4 regions of the Novosphingobium sp. BL-S-21 genome follow, and region 1 is predicted to be linked to each of the others. Evidence: predicted binding sites of a transcription regulator. Region 1 holds the regulator's gene; each other region holds the start of a gene.
What was found. The regulator LexA, encoded in region 1, represses DNA repair genes until DNA is damaged. The targets are predictions, from matches to a motif close to GTTCCNCNCTTGTTCT.

Region 1 (4,550 bases):
TGCATTGCAGCATCGCCCATGGATCAGCAAGAGCCACTTGTCGAGCGGTTTGGCGGGTGTCGAGTGTTTTCTTTCGAACTGCAGTTTCACCAGAGCGCCGTGGCTGGCCGTGGCCTTTGGAACTGGCGCAATTGCTTGGTTTTTCCTGTCGTCTGCAGCGACATGGGTAGCCCTTTGCGTAGTATGCGTCTCGATTGCATTATTCGCATTGAACTGGCACGTCGGATCGGCTCGGTTTCCTTATATCAGACAGGCGATCCTTTCGCTATCGCTGGTCGTCCTGGCGGGGTGCCTATCGATCTGGACCCGGTCGGAAATCGTCGGGCAACCGGCCATAGAGCGAAACATGTCGGGCATCTTCACGGCCCGGGTCCTGTCGCTCGAAGAGCAGCCGGCGCTGCAGCGGGATCGGCTGACACTGGCGTTGCAAGAGCCACGAAGCGGGCGGTCCATCAAGGTCCGGGTCAATCTGCCGGCCGCACTGCGGGAACAGCCGCTGAGCACCGGTGCGGTCATTCGGTTCCGCGGCCGACTTACCCCTCCGGCATCACCCATGTTCCCTGGAGGATACGATTTTGCGCGCGCGGCCTGGTTTTCAGGCCTGTCGGCCACGGGCTCGATTACATCGCCGGTCGAAGTGATATCGCTCGGGCGTGGAGGCGATTGGCTCGCCGACCAGCGTGCCGCGTTGTCCCGTCATATAACGACGCATCTCGCGGGGTCGCCGGGCGGTATCGCGGCAGCGCTGACGACCGGAGACATGGGCGCGATCGGCCAGGGTGATGCCCAGGCCATGCGCGATGCGGGCCTGGCTCACCTTCTGTCGATCAGCGGACTTCACGTGAGTGCCGTGATCGGCTGCGTCTATTTCGTCGTATTGCGCCTTCTGGCCCTTTTCCCGGCACTGGCCCTGAGGGTCCGCCTGCCGATATTGGCCGCAACATGCGGTGCGGCCGCGGGGCTGGGTTACACGCTGCTAAGCGGCTCGCAGGTGCCTACCATGCGGGCTTTCCTGGGCGCTCTGCTCGTTCTCGCTGCCATGGCATGGGGCCGTGAAGCGCTGTCCATGCGCTTGCTGGCGGTGGCGGCTGTCATCGTGCTGGTCATCTGGCCCGAGTCGGTCGTTGGTCCCAGCTTCCAGATGAGCTTCGCGGCGGTGATGGTTTTGGTGGCACTCGGCAATGCAGAGCCGCTGAAGCGCTGGTTGGCACCCCGGGAAGAGGCCTGGCCGTTCAAGGCCATGCGCAACCTCACGATGATCCTGATCACCGGCATAGCGATCGAATTGGCGTTGATGCCCATCGCCCTGTTCCATTTCCATCGTGCCGGCCTCTACGGTTCTGTCGCCAATGTGATCGCGATCCCTTTGACGACGCTGGTCATCATGCCTTTCGTCGCCCTGGCGCTGCTGCTCGATGTGGTTGGGCTTGGAGGTCCGGTGTGGTGGCTGGCGAACCACGCTATCGACGCCCTGTTGGCCATCGCCCGCTTCATAGCCGCGGAACCGGGAGCCGTTCGGGTGATGCCCACGATGAGTGGGTGGCATTTTTCGTTGTTTGTCGTTGGAGGCCTCTGGCTGGGCCTTTGGGACGGTCGCATCCGGCTATGGGGGATTTTGCCTATAGCTGCCGGTTTCTTCGGCTTGATGCTCATTCCGGTTCCGGACATCATGGTTTCGGGCGATGGCCGCCATGTGGGCTGGATCGATCCCGAGAGCCATCGGCTCGTGATGCTTCGCACCGGTTCCGGCGACTACGCCCTGGACAACCTCATGGAAGTTGCCGGGACGCGAGAGGTCCCGGTCAATGCGCAGACGGCGCCCGGAACGCGATGCAACGCGGACTTCTGCGCCGTCGAGCTACGTCACGGCGAAGAGGCTCGGCATGTGTTGATCGCGCGGGGGAGGGCCATCGTCCCCGAGATGCAACTGGCCGAGGCGTGCAGGTGGGCCGACGTGGTGATCGCCGAACGCCGCTTGCCGAGGACCTGCCTGCCGAAGTGGCTCAAAGTTGATCGCCAGATGCTGGATCGAACGGGCGGGCTGACTATCGATCTTGCAAGCCGCAGTGTGACGACCGTGGCGGAGGGGCAAGGAAATCATGGCTGGTGGAAGCCCGCTGCGCCGACCATGATCGAACGCAAGGGATGGTATTAGCGACCGCTGGCCTGAGGAGGGCGAACAGGGCGCCCTCCTGAGACGGATCAATGATAGCGGCGCAGCAGGCCTGCCAGCTTGCCCTGGACTTCTACTTCGTCAGGTCCGTAGATCTGCGGTTCGTAAGCGGCGTTCGCGGGATCGAGGCGCACCATGCCATCTTCCCGGCGCAGATACTTGAGCGTCGCTTCCTCACCCCGGACAAGGGCGACGACGATCTCGCCATCCCTGGCCGTGGTGGTCCGCTTTACGAGTGCGAAATCCCCGTCGAGAATGCCGGCATCGACCATCGAGTCGCCTGAGACTTCCAGTGCATAGTGATCGCCTGCACCGAGCAGGGCCGCAGGCACCGGGAGCGAAGACTGGCCTTCCAGGGCCTCGATCGGCACGCCCGCGGCAATACGACCATGAAGGGGGATTTCGATCACGTCGTTGGCGGGCCTGGCGACCGCCGCCGGACGGGAAGGTGCGGCGTTGCCGCCACGCGCCGCCGATACCGCAGCCGCGGCCTTGGCCGGCTTGCTCGTGGCGTCTTCGGGCTGGCGGAGCACTTCGAGAGCGCGGGCACGGTTGGGAAGGCGGCGGATGAAGCCACGTTCCTCCAGCGCGGAAATCAACCGATGGACGCCCGACTTCGACTTGAGATCGAGCGCTTCCTTCATTTCCTCGAAGCTGGGGGAAATGCCGCTCTCTTCAAGCCGGACCTGAATGAACCGGAGCAATTCGTGCTGCTTGCGCGTCAACATCTGCTTAGCCTCATGTGTTCTGTGGCACTTGGCCTGAATCGCCCGACGAACCGGCCCCGGCTGACTTGATGTGTCGTTCAGGGAACTTGTCTGCGAACAATGAGGGAACAATTATGCAACGAATAGGGTATCGTCAAGCAATACCGCCATTTTGGAGCAAGAACACCTGAACGGGATCACCGCGATCAGCGGCGAGGGCATGCGCCGACCGGTCGATCAGGACATTGCTGGCGGCAAGCGAGGACAAGGCGCCGCTATCCTGTAGTGAGAGGGCATGGACCGCCTCACCATCCCAGGATCCCCGCAGGAATTCGCGGCGCGCCCCTCCCGTCCTCAAAGGTGCCGAAAGCCGGGTGGCAATCGCGCGGGGTAAGGGCTGCGCCGCGCCCAGAAATGCGCGCAGTACGGGAAGAACGAAGAAATATGCGGTTACCAGGCTGGACACGGGATTGCCGGGAAGCCCGATCACCAGTTGACGACGCCCTGCCGTTTGCCGTGTCGCGACCATGAGCGGCTTGCCGGGTTTGATCGCGACGCGCCAGAAGTCGATTTCGGCGCCCCATTTTTCCAGTGCCGGCCGGAGAAGGTCGTGATCGCCCACTGACGCTCCCCCGCTCGTCACGATCACGTCGGCATCGGCGGCCGCATCGAAGGCGGCGACCAGAGCGTCCAGATCGTCGGGGATTGGTCCATTTCGATTTGCATCGACGGGAACGCTACGCGCAAGAGCGGTCAGCATGGCGCCGTTGCTGGCGGGTATCTGATGGGCTGCGCAGCATTCGGGATCGCCGGACAATTCATCGCCGCTATCGATCACGGTTAGCCGGGGGCGGCGGCGGACGGCGAGATGCCGGTGGCCCGCCGAAATGGCAAGACCGGCTTGCGCCGGTCCGATCAATGCCCCGGGGGCGAGCAGCGGCGCTCCATCGGCGAAATCCATGCCGCGGAAGCGGACGTGCTTGTGGCCTGGTGAGGGCGCCTCTCCCGTGAGGGCGAGGTGATCGCCGTCCCGGTCGACATCCTCCTGCAGGATCACGGCCCGCGCATTTTCGGGCAACAGGGCGCCGGTGGAGATCCGCACGGCTTGACCCGGATCGACGGCTGCACCGAAAGGCCGCCCTGCCGCGCTTTCACCGATCACCTGCCAGGGTCCGGACAAGTCCCCTTCGCTGACGGCATAACCGTCCATGGCGGAGATATCGGCGGCAGGCTGGACCCGGCGTGCCAGCAACGGAGCCGCGAGATAGCGACCCAGCGCACCGTCGATGTCGACGTGCTCGACGGGCCGCGGCTCGACCAGCGCAAGCAGTCGGGCCTGTGCCTCTTCCAGAGCGATCGGCGGGATCATCGCGACGATGTCTCGATCTTCCAGTCGCCCGATTTGCCGCCACGCTTTTCGATCAGGCGAATGTCACCGATGACCATGCCCTTGTCGAGCGCCTTGGCCATGTCGTAAATTGTCAGCAGAGCCACGGAAACCGCTGTAATGGCTTCCATTTCCACCCCGGTCTTGCCGCTCAGCGATGCAGTGCCCATTGCCAGAACGGCGCTGTCCTCGAACGTGAAATCCAGGTTCACGGCGTCCAGCGTCAGCGGGTGGCACATCGGGATGAGGTCCGCCGTCTTCTTGGCGGCCATGATCCCCGCGA
Region 2 (4,550 bases), on a different replicon from region 1:
CCATACCGACCCGGATCCCGAGCGCACGCGCTGCCGGGCACGCCGCGACGATCTCGTCCCGGCGGCCGACCTTGCCGATGAGCGCCAGCGGCTCCGCTGCGCCATAAGGAACAGTGACGGCTTCGCCGGATGACGGGGGCGCCGGGCGCTTGAAGGGATGCTCGGCGGCTTCCGAGCGCCGGCCAAGCTCGCGCATGGGGGGCTGCGCGTGCAGCGGCAACGCGGCAATCTCCCGCTCGACATCGCCGCGCGTGCGCGACTGTCCGCCCTGCCCGTCTGCCCGCGCCCAGCGTGCACCGGGCCGCCACCCGCCGCCACGCGGGACAGAGCAAGCACCGGGGTTGTCATCGACGGGAAGCTGGAGCGCGCGGGGTTCAGGCCGCGGAGCGGCGAACCAGTCCTGCCGTCTCAGCCGTTCGATGGCCAGGTACGGCAGGAACAGCGAGACGGCCCGTCTCATCGCATCCCTCCAAGATCAGGGAAAAACCCTCGCCGCCGCGCTGGCGGGCGAGTTCGACAAGCCAGCGGCGCCGGCCGACGCCTGGGACACCGAGCCGCTCGGACGGCGCACTGGCAATGCGCCAGCGCGTCCAGGCTGCCGAAGGTTCGCCGAGCGGATCCCGGTTACGCCCGCGGTGACGCCGCAGCAGCAGCACCGGGATATCGGCTTCTGCCGCCGCCAGCTGCAGGCGGCGCGTCGCCACCATCGATACCTTGCTGGCCTCGGCAACCACCGCGGCCGGGGTGCCGTCCCGAACCGCGTCCTCGGCGACGGCAAGCAGCGTAGCTTCATCGCGCGGCTGCGCATGGATGACGTCAGCCGCGCAAAGTCCAGCCTGTTCCAGGCCGGGTGCATAAAGGTCGTTACGGCAGCTGATCCACAGTACCGGTGCCGCTGCAGAGCGAGCCTCACGCGCTGCTATTCCCGCAAAAAACAAGGTGGCGGCAGCATCGTCGACAAGCGAGCAGGTGAGCGCTGCAGCTTCGTGCAGAGCGCCGGCGCGCAGGCCTGCGCCCATCAATCGGCCGTCGAGATCCTCGAGGCCGAACGGCACCGTGCGAAACTCCGCAAGCGGAGACGCCAGGGTGCGCAGATGCTCGAGGCTGGGCAAGGTCGATGGTGATACCGGCTGCATGGACAATCTCGAGAATCAGGCTGTGTTCCCACTATGTTCTCACTCGGCGGGCGGCAGGGTCAAGGCGTTTGCGATGCAAGGAACTTACCTGCTCCGGGACAACCCTGTGGATAGAGCTGTGTAACGAGGGCCAGGCAGATGCCTTGATGACCTACCAACCGATTCCTTTTGTTCGATATTTGTTCTGAGCCTGGTACGCTCGCACTATGGACGATTGCGCCATCAGAAAAATTATCCACGACGACATGGACGCATTTTTTGCATGGGCGGCCAGAAGCGTGAGCTACGCCGAATAAGTATTCTATTTTAATAAAATTATCCGCCCGTTAGGTCCCGCACCTTTACTCGGATAGCACTTCCAACATCAGCGATGGACGCCGGTCCACCCGGTGGCTGAGCGAATACGGACGAAATCTCGAGATCCGTTCCGTCGATCCAGAACGTCGCCGGTCGAAGTTGAATTGCGCGAAGCGATACCCTTCCGCCAAGTCGGCCGCGCAATCGGGAGGAAGAAATGGATCGTCGTCAAATTCTTGGCTTTGCCGGAGCGGCATTCTCCGCCGCTGCATTCGCGCCGGTACACGCCTTTGCCGACGCCGCCAAAGGCGCGCAGGTTGCAACCGGAGGGTTGCTCATCGACGGCAACTTGATGCCTCCCCTTGATCCGGACGCCTCTCTCGACGATGCATATGCCGCGCTCGTCCGCTCCTCGGGTCTCACCGCCCTCAAGATGACGCTTGGAGGAAGCGGAAATCTCAACAAGGCACAGACCGATGTCGATATCGCCGATATCGCCAAGGCCATAGATAAAAACCCGCAGCTATTTATGCGCATTCGGTCTTTCTCCGACTTCGGTGAAGCCAAGCGGACCGGAAAAGTGGGCATCATCTTTTCCTTCGAGGCCGGAGAGATGCTCGAGGGCAAGATCGAAAACATCGACCACTTCCGGCAGGCCGGCGTGCTCGTGATGGGTCTAACCTACAACCGAGAGACCCCATTCGGCTCTGGGGTGCTGGCCAAGAATCCGAAAGGCCTGACGCGGCTCGGGCACGAGGCGGTCGCGAGGATGAACGCACTTGGCGTGTCGATCGATATCAGCCACTGCGACGAAGCGACCAGCTTCGCAGCCATCTCCGCATCCCGCGTCCCGGTACTCGTAACCCACGCAGGCTGCGCTGCAGTTCACAGTCACCCCCGCAACAAATCGGATGCTCTGCTTCGTACGCTAGCCAACAATGGTGGAGTCGTCGGCATATACGAGCTGAGCTTTCTCGTTCCCTACCCCGAACAGCCCGATATCGCCGCGTACATCGCGCATCTCGACCACGCCTTGAGAGTCTGCGGGGAGGATCATGTCGGTATCGGCACCGATGGTTCGCTAACGCCGTTCGACACGTCCCCTGAAAGCATGGCTACCTGGAACGAGGAAATCGAGAGGCGCAAGAGATCAGGTGTATCCGCTCCGGGGGAAGGTCCGCCGCCTTTCGTAATCGGGCTTAACCGGCCAGACCGCTATTCGGTGATCGCGGATGCCATGGCAGCGCGTGGCTATCGCTCTCGCACGATCGAAAAAGTCCTGGGCGAGAACTTTGCGCGAGCTTTTGCAGATACGTGGAAGGCTGTTCCGCAAACCGCCTGACGAGGGGCGAGCGCATCAATTTCATGAACTGCAACCAGATCGAGCAATACTGGTTGCACTCGTTGCATTTGCGAGAACGCGCCGCGACCGACATATGTGCAGTGCCTTTCAGGCATCCTCTCCTAAAGACTTTCCAAGCCGGCCCTTGTGGCCGGCTTTTTTTCCAACGTTCCGCCTAGCCGCCTGCTCGGCCGTATCGCCGCCTTGAAATTTAGTGCCGGACTCGGAAGTTGTCCAACCGTAGCAATACCTTGCGGTTCTGCGGGAGCATGCGGATAGAAGCTATCGTCGCCCATGCCGTGGAGGATGCGCAGGCGCCGGAAGGCAGATCGTCTGAAAAATTCGAGGGGATGATGACAGCCATATCGGCCTTCGCCCGTAACGGCGCGCCAAGACGAGCGGCGACAGGCGTCTGCGCTCGAGAAACGTGCGCGCTGGCTTGGAGTTTCGGTCAGACAGGTCCAGCGGTTTTGGCAGATCCAGGTCAGAAGAAGGATCGTGGCAATCGCGACGCTGCTCAGGCACGCAATTGCCATGCACATGATGCAAAATTCACCGACACGAAATACGGATTCCGTTCGTTCCATTTCCTTTTCAATTTATCCGCTCTTTGGCGGCCGCGTGGAGGTCATCATATCGATGACCGGTAAAACAAAGATCGCCGCTACGGCAGCCGGTTATCCAGACATCGAGCGCGCGATGGGTCAAGGATGCTTCGCCTATCTGTCCCGGACGGCGCAAATCCGACCTCGAGAGCGGAAGGATATGGGTAAAGGCGCGCAAACGCCGGCCGATGCAAACGCCGCCGCACGGGCAGGAAAGCAAGCCGCGACTGAGGAGCCGCTATCGAGGGTGAACATCGAAAACGGTGCCAAGGCAGGAGCGCGACTGTCGCCATCTGGCAGGTGTCGTTCCCAATCGCTTGGCAAATGTCCGCGTAAGATGGCTTTGATCGCAGAACCCGCAGTCGAGCGCAATCTGGGCAAGCGACATGGATGATCCGTCGATCAGGTAACAAGCCATCTCAAGGCGCCGATCTATCAGCCAGGTATAGGGCGTGATGCCGACCGTGCCGGTGAACGCCTTGATGAAGTAGCATGGCGAGAGACCGCAGGCACCGGCGATTTCAGCGATTGCGACAGGCTCGTTCAAGCGAGAGCGCAAGAGGCGTTTGGCAGTGTCCACTTGCCAGGATGCCAGAGTTCGGCGGTGCCGGCCGGTCACGGCACCTTTGCCTCGGTCAGATGGAGACGACCGTTCGCCGGTGCCGGACATTTTCACTGTCGGCAGGCTTGCGCCGCAAAGGCCAGCATCGGCCAGGGCAACGCCGGACAGCCCATCGGCGCACGTGCCTGCATCGAACAGGCTCGCGCCGGGCACATCTGCGCGTCGGCCCGCGTTCATGCGTTCCCAGCCGCTCAGGGCGACCTCCTATGGGTTGCGGGAACCCGGCCAATCGCTCGCAGTATCCGCTCTGCAAGCATCCGGCCCGGCACCCTGCGGCCACCACCTGCCGATGTCAGGCGATGATCACCCGAACCCGCTGAGGAGGAAGCCCTGTTGGTCCCACATCCAGACACTCGGGAAACGAGAAGGCGTTCCCTGCCTCAAAATAAATCTCAGCAGGCGTCGTCGCCCTGTGCTTCCCCGCCATTCTCCAACCGGCGACGAAGAAAATCAGCAGCGCGTGCCAATTCCTTCTGGACGGTACGGCGGCGCAGGCCGAGCCTGTCCGCGATCTCGCCGGTGGAGAGATCATCGATCCATCTCAGGAA
Region 3 (4,550 bases), 270 kb from region 1:
AGAACCTCGATTTCCTCGATTCGCTTTCGCGGTCCAAACAGATCCGGCTGATCCTCACCCGGCACGAGCAAGGGGCGGGCTTCATGGCGGCCACTTATGGCCGCCATACCGGGAAAGTGGGCGTCTGCCTCTCCACACTCGGCCCGGGCGCGACCAATTTCGTGACCGCCGCGGCCTATGCGACGCTTGGCGGCATGCCGATGCTGATGATTACCGGGCAGAAGCCGATCAAGAAATCGAAGCAGGGGCGCTTCCAGATCCTGGACGTCGTTTCGATGATGCAGCCCATCACCAAGTACGCGCACCAGATGGCCAGTTCGGACAATATCCCGAGCCGCGTCCGCGAGGCGTTCCGCATCGCCGAGGAAGAGAAGCCCGGCGCCACCCATGTCGAACTGCCCGAGGACATTGCCGACGAATATACCGATTCGCGCCCGATTCCGCGCTCGACGGTGAGGCGGCCGACGGCTGACGCGAAGTCGATCGCACAGGCGGTGGAGGCCCTGCAGAAGGCGAAGCGCCCGGTGCTGGTGATCGGTGCAGGCGCCAACCGCAAGATGACCAGCAAGATGCTGGGCGAATTCGTCGAGAAGACCGGAATTCCTTTCCTCACCACGCAGCTCGGCAAAGGCGTGATCGACGAGCGCCATCCGCGCTTCCTGGGCTGCGCGGCGCTGTCCTCGGGCGATTTCGTTCACCGCGCGATCGAGGACGCCGACTGCATCGTCAATATCGGCCACGACGTGATCGAGAAACCGCCGTTCTTCATGCATAACGACGGTACGCGGAACGACCGCGTGGTGATCCACGTCTCGACCAAGACCGCGGAAGTCGATCCGGTCTATTTCCCGCACATCGAGGTGATCGGCGATATCGCCAACGCCGTATGGCAGATCAAGGAAGCCATCGCGCCGTCGGCGAAATGGAACTTCGATGCCATGCTCGGCTATCGCCAGGCCGAAGTGGAGCATACTGAAAAGCTGGCTGCCGACGAGCGCTTCCCGATCTTCCCGGCGCATCTCGTGAAGCAGGTTCGCAGCGCCTTGCCTGACGATGCGATCGTCTGCCTCGACAACGGCGTCTACAAATTGTGGTTTGCCCGCGGCTATTGCGCGTCCAAGCCCAATACCGTGCTGCTCGACAATGCGCTGGCATCGATGGGAGCAGGGCTGCCGTCTGCCATGGCCAGCGCGATGGTCTATCCGCACCGCAAGATCTTCGCGGTCTGCGGCGACGGCGGCTTCATGATGAACAGCCAGGAGATGGAAACGGCGGTTCGCCTGGGCCTCAACCTCACCGTGCTGATCCTGAACGACAATGCCTATGGCATGATTCGCTGGAAGCAGGCCAACATGGGCTTTGCCGATTTCGGGCTGACTTACGGCAACCCCGACTTCGTGAAATATGCAGAGAGCTATGGCGCCAGCGGCCACAGGGTGGAGAGCGCGGCCCATCTCAAGACACTGCTGGCCCACTGCCGCGATACACCGGGCGTCCATGTGATAGATTGCCCGGTCGACTATTCGGAAAACGATCGCATCCTGAACAGCGAGATCAGGGAGCTTTCGCTGGCCCTCTGAATGAAAACGGGAAGGCAGGGCGCGCGCCTGCCTTCCCGCAGCGTGGCTTTTTCCCGATCAGCAGTCTTCGAGCAGCAGAAGTTCGATCTCCACGGTCAGGCTGGGCGGCGGACCTGCCCGGTGGTCGGCTTCGGTCACCACCGCGTCCGCCACCAGGTGGCCGGAAATGGTGAATTCATGGTCGGGCAGAGCCGCGATCAGGTTCTCTCCGTCCTCGATGGCGTCCTCGCCCGCGAAAGTCAGCGCCACCGTATGGCGAGAGCCGGCGAAAGTGGCGCTTGTCCAGGGGCGTTCGGCGTGGCGCAGGAACTCGGCGCGGGAACCGGCGAGTTTGAGCAGGGCCGCAATCAAGGGCAGCCATGGTCCGCGCGCCGCATAGCGCTGCGCACCGTCGCCCAGGGCCTGTCGAGCCGATGCGAGCATCGCGCGGTCATGGGCAAAATTAACGTGCATGTGGGCTCTCCAGGTAAGTCGTCATGAAAAGTCGGATGCGTGCCGCGGTCCCGGCGCGGGGCCGGCGCCCGTTGCGTAAATCGCCGACGAATCGCGGATCGTGTGCAGCGAGGCGCCCGAACTTGGTCCACGGCATCCGGGTGAGGCGCAGGAAGCGCTCTATCTGGCGTAAAAGCATGGAACTTTGGGCTCCGGTGAGTGAGATTCGCGACTCGTGTTCCTAATATGTTCCAACCGAATGGGGCTTGTCTAGGAAATTTCCTACGACTAGGATTACATTATGGAAAACGCCGAAATTCGCCGCCGTTTGCTGGAACTTGCCGAGGAACGCGGTGCGAGCCTCTCGTCCCTGTCGCGAATGATCGGAAAAAATACCACTTATCTTCAGCAATTTATAAGAAAAGGCAGTCCGAGGAAGCTGGAGGAGGGGGATCGCGGCCAGCTTGCACGGTTCTTCGGAGTGGACGAATCGGAATTCGGGAAATCGAAGGAAAAATCCTACGTAAGCGACCGAAATTCCTACGCCGGTGATTGGGTGGACGTTCCGCGTCTTTCGATCGGCGCCTCCGCGGGGCCGGGCGCCTTGCCGGACGGGGAGGACGTGTTCGGAACGATCCGTTTCTCCCCCCGCTGGCTGCGTTCGATGGGGCTGCGCCCGGAAATGCTGTCGGCCATCGTGGTCAGCGGCGATTCGATGGAGCCGGTGCTGCGCGATGGCGACGAGATCCTCGTGGACCGCGACTGGCGGCCGCTGCGGGACGGCATCCATGTCGTCCGACTCGACGATACGGTGCTGGTGAAGCGACTGGAGGCCGGGCGGGCCGGACGCATCGCCTTGTTGAGCGATAATCCGGCCTATCGGCCTATCGAATGCGATCTCCAGGAAATCGAGGTGATCGGCCGCGTCGTGTGGAAGGGCGGGCGAATCTGAACGGCTCGCAGGCCTGACGGGGAGGGGCGCAAGGTTGCATTCCTCCCGGCTTGCGGCCATTTCCGCAGCCATGACCCAAACCAGCGAGAAGCCTCAGGAACAGTCGATGCGTGTCGGCATCATTCCCGTCACGCCGCTCCAGCAGAACTGTTCACTGCTGTGGTGCACCAGGACCATGCGCGGTGCCTTCGTCGATCCGGGAGGAGACCTTTCCAAGCTGCGGCAGGCTCTGGAAAAGACCGGGGTGACGCTGGAGAAGATACTCGTCACCCATGGCCATCTCGATCACTGCGGCATGGCGGGAATCTTCGCGAAGGAAATGGGCGTCCCGATCGAGGGGCCTCACGAAGAGGATCGGTTCTGGATATCCAAACTGGACGACGACGGTCCGCGCTGGAACATGGAAGCCGAGACGTTCGAGCCCGATCGCTGGCTCGAAGACGGCGACAGGGTGACCGTGGGCGAGCTGGAACTGGATGTCGTCCATTGCCCGGGGCACACGCCGGGGCACATCGTGTTCCATCATGCACCCAGCAAGTTCGCGATGGTGGGGGACGTGCTGTTCAAGGGCGGCATCGGCCGGTGGGATTTCCCGCGCGGCAATCTTCAGGATCTGGTCGAATCGATCACCGCGAAGCTCTGGCCGCTGGGTGACGAAGTGACGTTCGTCCCGGGCCACGGACCTATCAGCACGTTCGGAGACGAGCGGGCGAGCAATCCCTATGTCGGCGACGCGGCGCTGGAGCACGGCTTGCCGGGCTGAGGGCTGTGCCATTCCTCACGCTATTATAGGAGGGCGGTGCCGGTGCACCGCCCCTTTTCGTTTTAGAACCACCCCAGGGCGATCAGCACGGCCACGGCGGACAGTCCGGCCAAGGTGAGGACGGTTACGAGAACGCCGACCATGCGCAGCGGGTTGGGCCTGTCGATGTCCATGCCCAGGCCATGGGACACGCGGCCCAGCATGAAGAGCGAGCCGACGATGGCCAGCCAGATGCCGCCCTTTCCGGTCATTTCGATCGCTGCGGCCAGGATCAGCACGAAAGGCGTGCTTTCCACGAAATTGAGCTGCGCCCGCATGCGCCGCGCGAGAGGATCGTGGCCTCCGTCGCCGAACAGCACCTTTTCCCGCATGCGCATCTGGCCGATACGCGCTATATGCCAGAAGGTAATCACGCCGGCCGCGGCCGCGAGGCACAAAGTTGTCTGCAGAATCATGGTTCGAATTCCCCCTAGGTGGATTTCACGTTCATGCTGCGGGGAGGAACGGGTTGCAACTCGTGCGAAATCGGTTATAGGCGCGCCTTCGCAAGCCGCCGGTCCGCGAACACGGTTTCCGGCGGCCTTTTTGACATTCAATTCCAGGAACAGGTGCCGAAATGGCTGTCCCTAAAAGAAAAACGTCCCCGTCCCGCCGGGGCATGCGCCGCAGCCACGATGCTCTGCAGGTCGAAGCATTCCACGAATGCCCGAACTGCGGCGAACTGAAGCGCCCGCACAACCTCTGCAACGCTTGCGGCCACTACAACGGTCGTGAGATCGTCGCGGTCGAAGCTTAAGACCAAGACGATTTTCGGAGGTTGCCC
Region 4 (4,550 bases), 1.4 Mb from region 1:
AGCGCAAAGGCCAGGCCGATCACGCGGGCCAGCAGGCGGTGCACCCACTCCCAGAAGTAGATGAACTTGTATTGGGACAGGGTCATGCCCGCCGGGCCGTTGACATCGATATATTGCGGGATCTGCTTGTAGCGGGCGAACTCGGCCTGCCACTGCGCGTCGGTCAGCGGGGGAATGGCGCCGGTGAGCGGCTTCCACTGGGTGATCGACAGGCCGGATTCGGTCAGCCGGGTTATGCCGCCGACCGCGACGATAAGGATGACCAGCGCGGCAACGATCAGCAGCCAGCGAACCATGGGGGCGATATCGTCGGCTGTACCGAGGAGGGGGCGACCGTCAGGGACTCTCATGACGCAAATCCCTGCGATCTTGCGACGAAATGCGCAAGGGGCACGTCGACCGAATGTTTCATGACACAGTCAGGACTTGATGAATGTTACAACGTCTCATACATGGGCATTCATGCGCACCGCCATCATCGCGATTCGAAACCGGCTGGACCGGGCAGGCATCGTCCTCAGCGGTCTTTGCGCGATTCACTGTATTCTCGGCGTGTTTTTCGTGGGTTTCCTGGGGCTTGGCGGCGAAGTTCTGCTCTCGCCCGAGGTTCACCGCGTCGGCCTGGGCCTGGCTCTGGTGGTCGGCGTGATCTCCCTGGGCTTCGGCGTCGTGCGCCATGGCCGCGTGGGACCGCTGGTGATCGGCGGCCTGGGCCTGGCGCTCATGGCCACGGCCATCGTCGTCGGTCATGGCCTGGCAGAATCGGTGCTGACCATTTTCGGCGTCGCGCTTGTCGCCTTCGCACACATCCGGAACTTGCACCGCGCGCATTGAAAGTGCCGATTGGGCACTTTCCAAATCGTTTCTCCGCGCTATCTGCGGCCCATGGCTGAAGAACTTTCCCTCACCGTGAACGGCGAACCGCGCCGCGTGGCGCCCGGTTCCTCGATTGCCGATCTCGTGTCGGGCATCGGCCTCGATCCCCGCAAGGTCGCCGTCGAGCGCAATGGCGAGATCGCCCCGCGCTCGACCCTGGCCGATGTGCTGCTGGCCGATGGCGACGTGCTGGAGATCGTCCACTTCGTGGGCGGTGGCTGAACCTGTTCGCCGGACCGATCCCTGACATACCCGTTCCCCGAAAGGACGCGAACCTTGACCGATACCGTCTCCGATTCCTCGACCACCGATTCCTGGACTGTCGCTGGCCGGACCTTCCGTTCGCGCCTGATCGTCGGCACCGGTAAGTACAAGGATTTCGAACAGAACGCGGCGGCGGTCGAGGCTTCGGGCGCGGAGATCGTCACGGTGGCGGTGCGCCGGGTCAATGTTTCGGACCCCAAGGCGCCGATGCTGACCGACTTCATCGATCCCCGGAAAATCACCTACCTGCCTAATACCGCCGGCTGCTTCACCGCCGAAGACGCCATCCGCACCTTGCGGCTGGCGCGCGAAGCGGGCGGCTGGGATCTGGTGAAGCTGGAAGTGCTGGGCGAGGCGCGGACGCTTTATCCCGACATGCGCGAGACGCTGAAGGCCACCGAAATCCTCGCGAACGAAGGCTTCCTGCCGATGGTCTACTGCGTGGACGATCCGATCGCGGCCAAGCAGCTTGAGGAAGCCGGCGCCGTGGCGGTCATGCCGCTGGGCGCGCCGATCGGCTCGGGCCTGGGCATCCAGAACAAGGTGACCGTCCGCCTGATCGTTGAGGGGGCCAAAGTGCCGGTCCTCGTCGATGCTGGCGTGGGTACGGCCTCGGAAGCCGCCGTGGCGATGGAACTGGGCTGCGACGGCGTGCTGATGAATACCGCGATTGCCGAAGCCCGCGACCCGATCCGCATGGCTCGCGCCATGAAGCTGGCGGTCGAGGCTGGCCGCGATGCCTATCTGGCAGGGCGCATGGCGCAGCGCCGCTACGCCGATCCCTCCAGTCCGCTTGCCGGCCTGATCTGAAAATTCGGCCGCGGGGCATTTTTCTTCACGATGGCCGATAGCTCTGCTGCAGCATGGCCGATTGTGACGGAAAAGTGCCGCGGACGGCCATTTTCAAAGCGTCCCGAAATGAAATGCTGCAAGAATCTTGCGGCTATTATCGGGTTCAAACCATTATCCGGTTAAGGCTGTAGCAACCGAAGAGGCGGAGATTGGTTCTAGTGACAGGGAGGATTGTCCTTCCGTGTCACGAGGATCAGGACCATGACTCACACGGGAAAGGCCACCATCACCATCGGGGAGCTGCGGGAATTCGCCAGCTTCACGCCCTGCGAGCAGCGCTACATCCGGCGCAGCCTGGACGTGGGACTGGGCCGGCAGGATGCTCTGGGTCTCTGGGCACGCGACGGCGTCGAAGCCACCTCGATCCGCAAGCAATACGAAGCCTACGCGGATCTCGCCGCGCTGCGCGAGATGCGGCCTGACGAATTCGGCTTCGATGACATTGCCGCGTTCATGGGCAAGCTGCTTTACGTCGCCGCCTTCGATCTCGCCCAGGAACGCATCGAATCGTTCCCGGCCTTCCGTTTCCTTTACGAACGCCTGCTTGGCGGTTGGGTAAGGCCCTGGCTGCCCGGCGCCTTCTGCGGAGCCGCCGCGCTTCCCCAGATCCGCCCCGATCGCCGCAAGACGTTGCTTCACTCGATCAGCGAAGCGGCGGCCACGGCATCTGGCTGGTCGGAGCGCGAACCGTCGTTCTATCCCGAATGGATCGAGAAGGAGATCGCCTGAGTTTCGGGCCTATCCGGCGCTTCGGCGCCGGATCGTTTCGCTCGCACGTCAGCTTTCGCTGCCCCATTGCAGGGTCTGCGGATCGCCCAGGGTAACCAGACGCCTGAGCGAAGCGCGGGCCAGACGCTCGGTTTCCACCTTGCGCCGTGCCGCGGCAAGCTGGCGCAGCGGCGCCGGGCGCAGAATCTCGGCATCGTAGCCATCGGCAACGATCACGCCGCACTGGTCGGGCAGGAACGGCTCGGTTTCCAGCGGCGCCCGGTCCAGCGAGGGGGGCAGCCCCCAGTAGAAACGGTCGCAATAGTCCAGATAGTCGGGCCATTTGCCGTCCCCCAGCAAGTCCGCGCGCGAGACCTTGATTTCGACGATGACGACATGCCCCTTGGCGTCGATGCCCATGAGATCGGCGCGGCGCCCGCAGCGCAGCGACATTTCCGGCAGGCACCAGATGTCGTTACGAGCAAAAAGCCGCCCTATTCCGCGCGCCACATCGGCGGCGACGAAAGAAAGAGCGGGAGAAACGAGCGGAGAATCAGCTTCGGCCATCGCGGCATAATAGGAACATAGAGGGAACTTTCAAGCCGCAAGGCATCTGGAGCGCTGGCCCAGCCAGAGCGGCCGACAGGTTTTTCCCAAGTCCATGATGGATCGAAGTGATTTGGCGCTGGCAACACCGCTCATGCTCTGCTAGTCGCCGCGGGCACTGCACCCGTAGCTCAGCTGGATAGAGCGCTGCCCTCCGAAGGCAGAGGCCACAGGTTCGAATCCTGTCGGGTGCACCATTTCCTCCATTTGCGAAGATCAACCGGCTTCCGGGCCATGCTCTGCCGTGTCTGTTCGGGCATTGTGCCGGGCACGGTGGCCGTGATCGGGCGGCGCGGGCGCCGCCCTTCAGGTGGGCGGGTCAGGCCAGGACGCGGTGGACCAGGTTGGTGTTGTATTGACGCAGCCAGCCCGGGATCAGGAAGGCGTCCACCAGCACCCAGATGCCGAGCGGGATCAGGAACAGCAGGCCGAAGCCCATGATCCAGATGGTCGCCCAGCCGAGCAGGAAGAGGACGAGCTGGACGATGCCGCCGGCGGTCTTGCCGGCGTAGAAGCGATGGGCGCCCAGCGAGCCGAGGAAGAACCACAGGAGATACGTGACGCCGGTGGACTTGGCATTTGCCTGGTAGAGCAGGCCGGCCATGGCCGCAGTGGATGAATTCGTGTCGGTCATCGATACCCCCGTCGATAAGTGAAGGGGCGTATCGATATGGGCATGCCATTAAGAAACCAATGAATTTTTTGAGTTGTGGGTGGCATGGCTCAATGAAAGTCCCGTGAGCGGGGGAGAACCCGCACGTTGCGCGGGTGCTGCGGGCGGACGAATTCGTCGGCGCGGGATAGCTGGGGCTCGGCCTCGTGCACTTCCGAGAGGCGTTTCAGCTCGGGCGTACGGTCATGGATGCTCTGGGCCATGATATGGATGACGCCTTCAGGGCTGTGCTGGATCAGACCTTCCACCAGCATCAGCCGCGCGGCCATGACCGGGCGGCGGTAGGTTTCGAACAGCCGGGCCCAGATCACCACGTTGGCGATGCCGCCTTCGTCCTCCAGCGTGACGAAAATGGCATTGCCCTTGCCCGGGCGCTGACGAACCAGCACCACGCCGGCGACTTTCACGCGCTTTCCGTTTCGGGTCTTCGCCAGGTCCGCACAGCGCAGCACGCCTTCTGCCGCGAAGACCGGGCGCAGGAACGACATCGGATGGGCTTTCAGCGAGAGCCGGGTGGTCTGGTAATCGGCGGCGACTTCCTCTGAGAGCGGCATGGCGGGCAGGGCGGCAT

Region 2: ACZ1J6_RS22640 (ImuA family protein) is a predicted target of LexA. The motif match lies at 1,307-1,322, and genes of this name have one in related genera.
Region 3: ACZ1J6_RS11985 (S24 family peptidase) is a predicted target of LexA. The motif match lies at 2,250-2,265, and genes of this name have one in related genera.
Region 4: ACZ1J6_RS18335 (MmcB family DNA repair protein) is a predicted target of LexA. The motif match lies at 3,280-3,295, and genes of this name have one in related genera.

What each region holds. Positions count from the first base shown of each region.
Region 1 is NZ_CM145496.1:493,596-498,145, forward strand. Features, by position in the region: gene ACZ1J6_RS10725 (ComEC/Rec2 family competence protein) at 1-2,155, shown strand, start outside; gene lexA (transcriptional repressor LexA) at 2,203-2,901, opposite strand; gene ACZ1J6_RS10735 (molybdopterin molybdotransferase MoeA) at 3,035-4,249, opposite strand; gene moaC (cyclic pyranopterin monophosphate synthase MoaC) at 4,246-4,550, opposite strand, start outside.
Region 2 is NZ_JBVFVP010000003.1:16,876-21,425, reverse strand. Features, by position in the region: gene ACZ1J6_RS22645 (Y-family DNA polymerase) at 1-460, opposite strand, end outside; gene ACZ1J6_RS22640 (ImuA family protein) at 375-1,136, opposite strand; gene ACZ1J6_RS22635 (dipeptidase) at 1,651-2,775, shown strand; gene ACZ1J6_RS22630 (hypothetical protein) at 3,045-3,425, shown strand; gene ACZ1J6_RS22625 (helix-turn-helix domain-containing protein) at 3,619-4,050, opposite strand; gene ACZ1J6_RS22620 (RNA polymerase sigma factor) at 4,395-4,550, opposite strand, start outside.
Region 3 is NZ_CM145496.1:759,714-764,263, reverse strand. Features, by position in the region: gene ACZ1J6_RS11995 (acetolactate synthase large subunit) at 1-1,580, shown strand, start outside; gene ACZ1J6_RS11990 (hypothetical protein) at 1,638-2,033, opposite strand; gene ACZ1J6_RS11985 (S24 family peptidase) at 2,314-2,964, shown strand; gene ACZ1J6_RS11980 (MBL fold metallo-hydrolase) at 3,035-3,727, shown strand; gene ACZ1J6_RS11975 (MAPEG family protein) at 3,790-4,182, opposite strand; gene rpmF (50S ribosomal protein L32) at 4,344-4,523, shown strand.
Region 4 is NZ_CM145496.1:2,076,327-2,080,876, forward strand. Features, by position in the region: gene ACZ1J6_RS18310 (COX15/CtaA family protein) at 1-350, opposite strand, end outside; gene ACZ1J6_RS18315 (MerC domain-containing protein) at 463-834, shown strand; gene thiS (sulfur carrier protein ThiS) at 886-1,098, shown strand; gene ACZ1J6_RS18325 (bifunctional sulfur carrier protein/thiazole synthase protein) at 1,153-1,950, shown strand; gene ACZ1J6_RS18330 (hypothetical protein) at 2,194-2,721, shown strand; gene ACZ1J6_RS18335 (MmcB family DNA repair protein) at 2,770-3,267, opposite strand; tRNA gene ACZ1J6_RS18340 (tRNA-Arg) at 3,427-3,503, shown strand; gene ACZ1J6_RS18345 (TM2 domain-containing protein) at 3,626-3,940, opposite strand; gene ACZ1J6_RS18350 (error-prone DNA polymerase) at 4,030-4,550, opposite strand, start outside.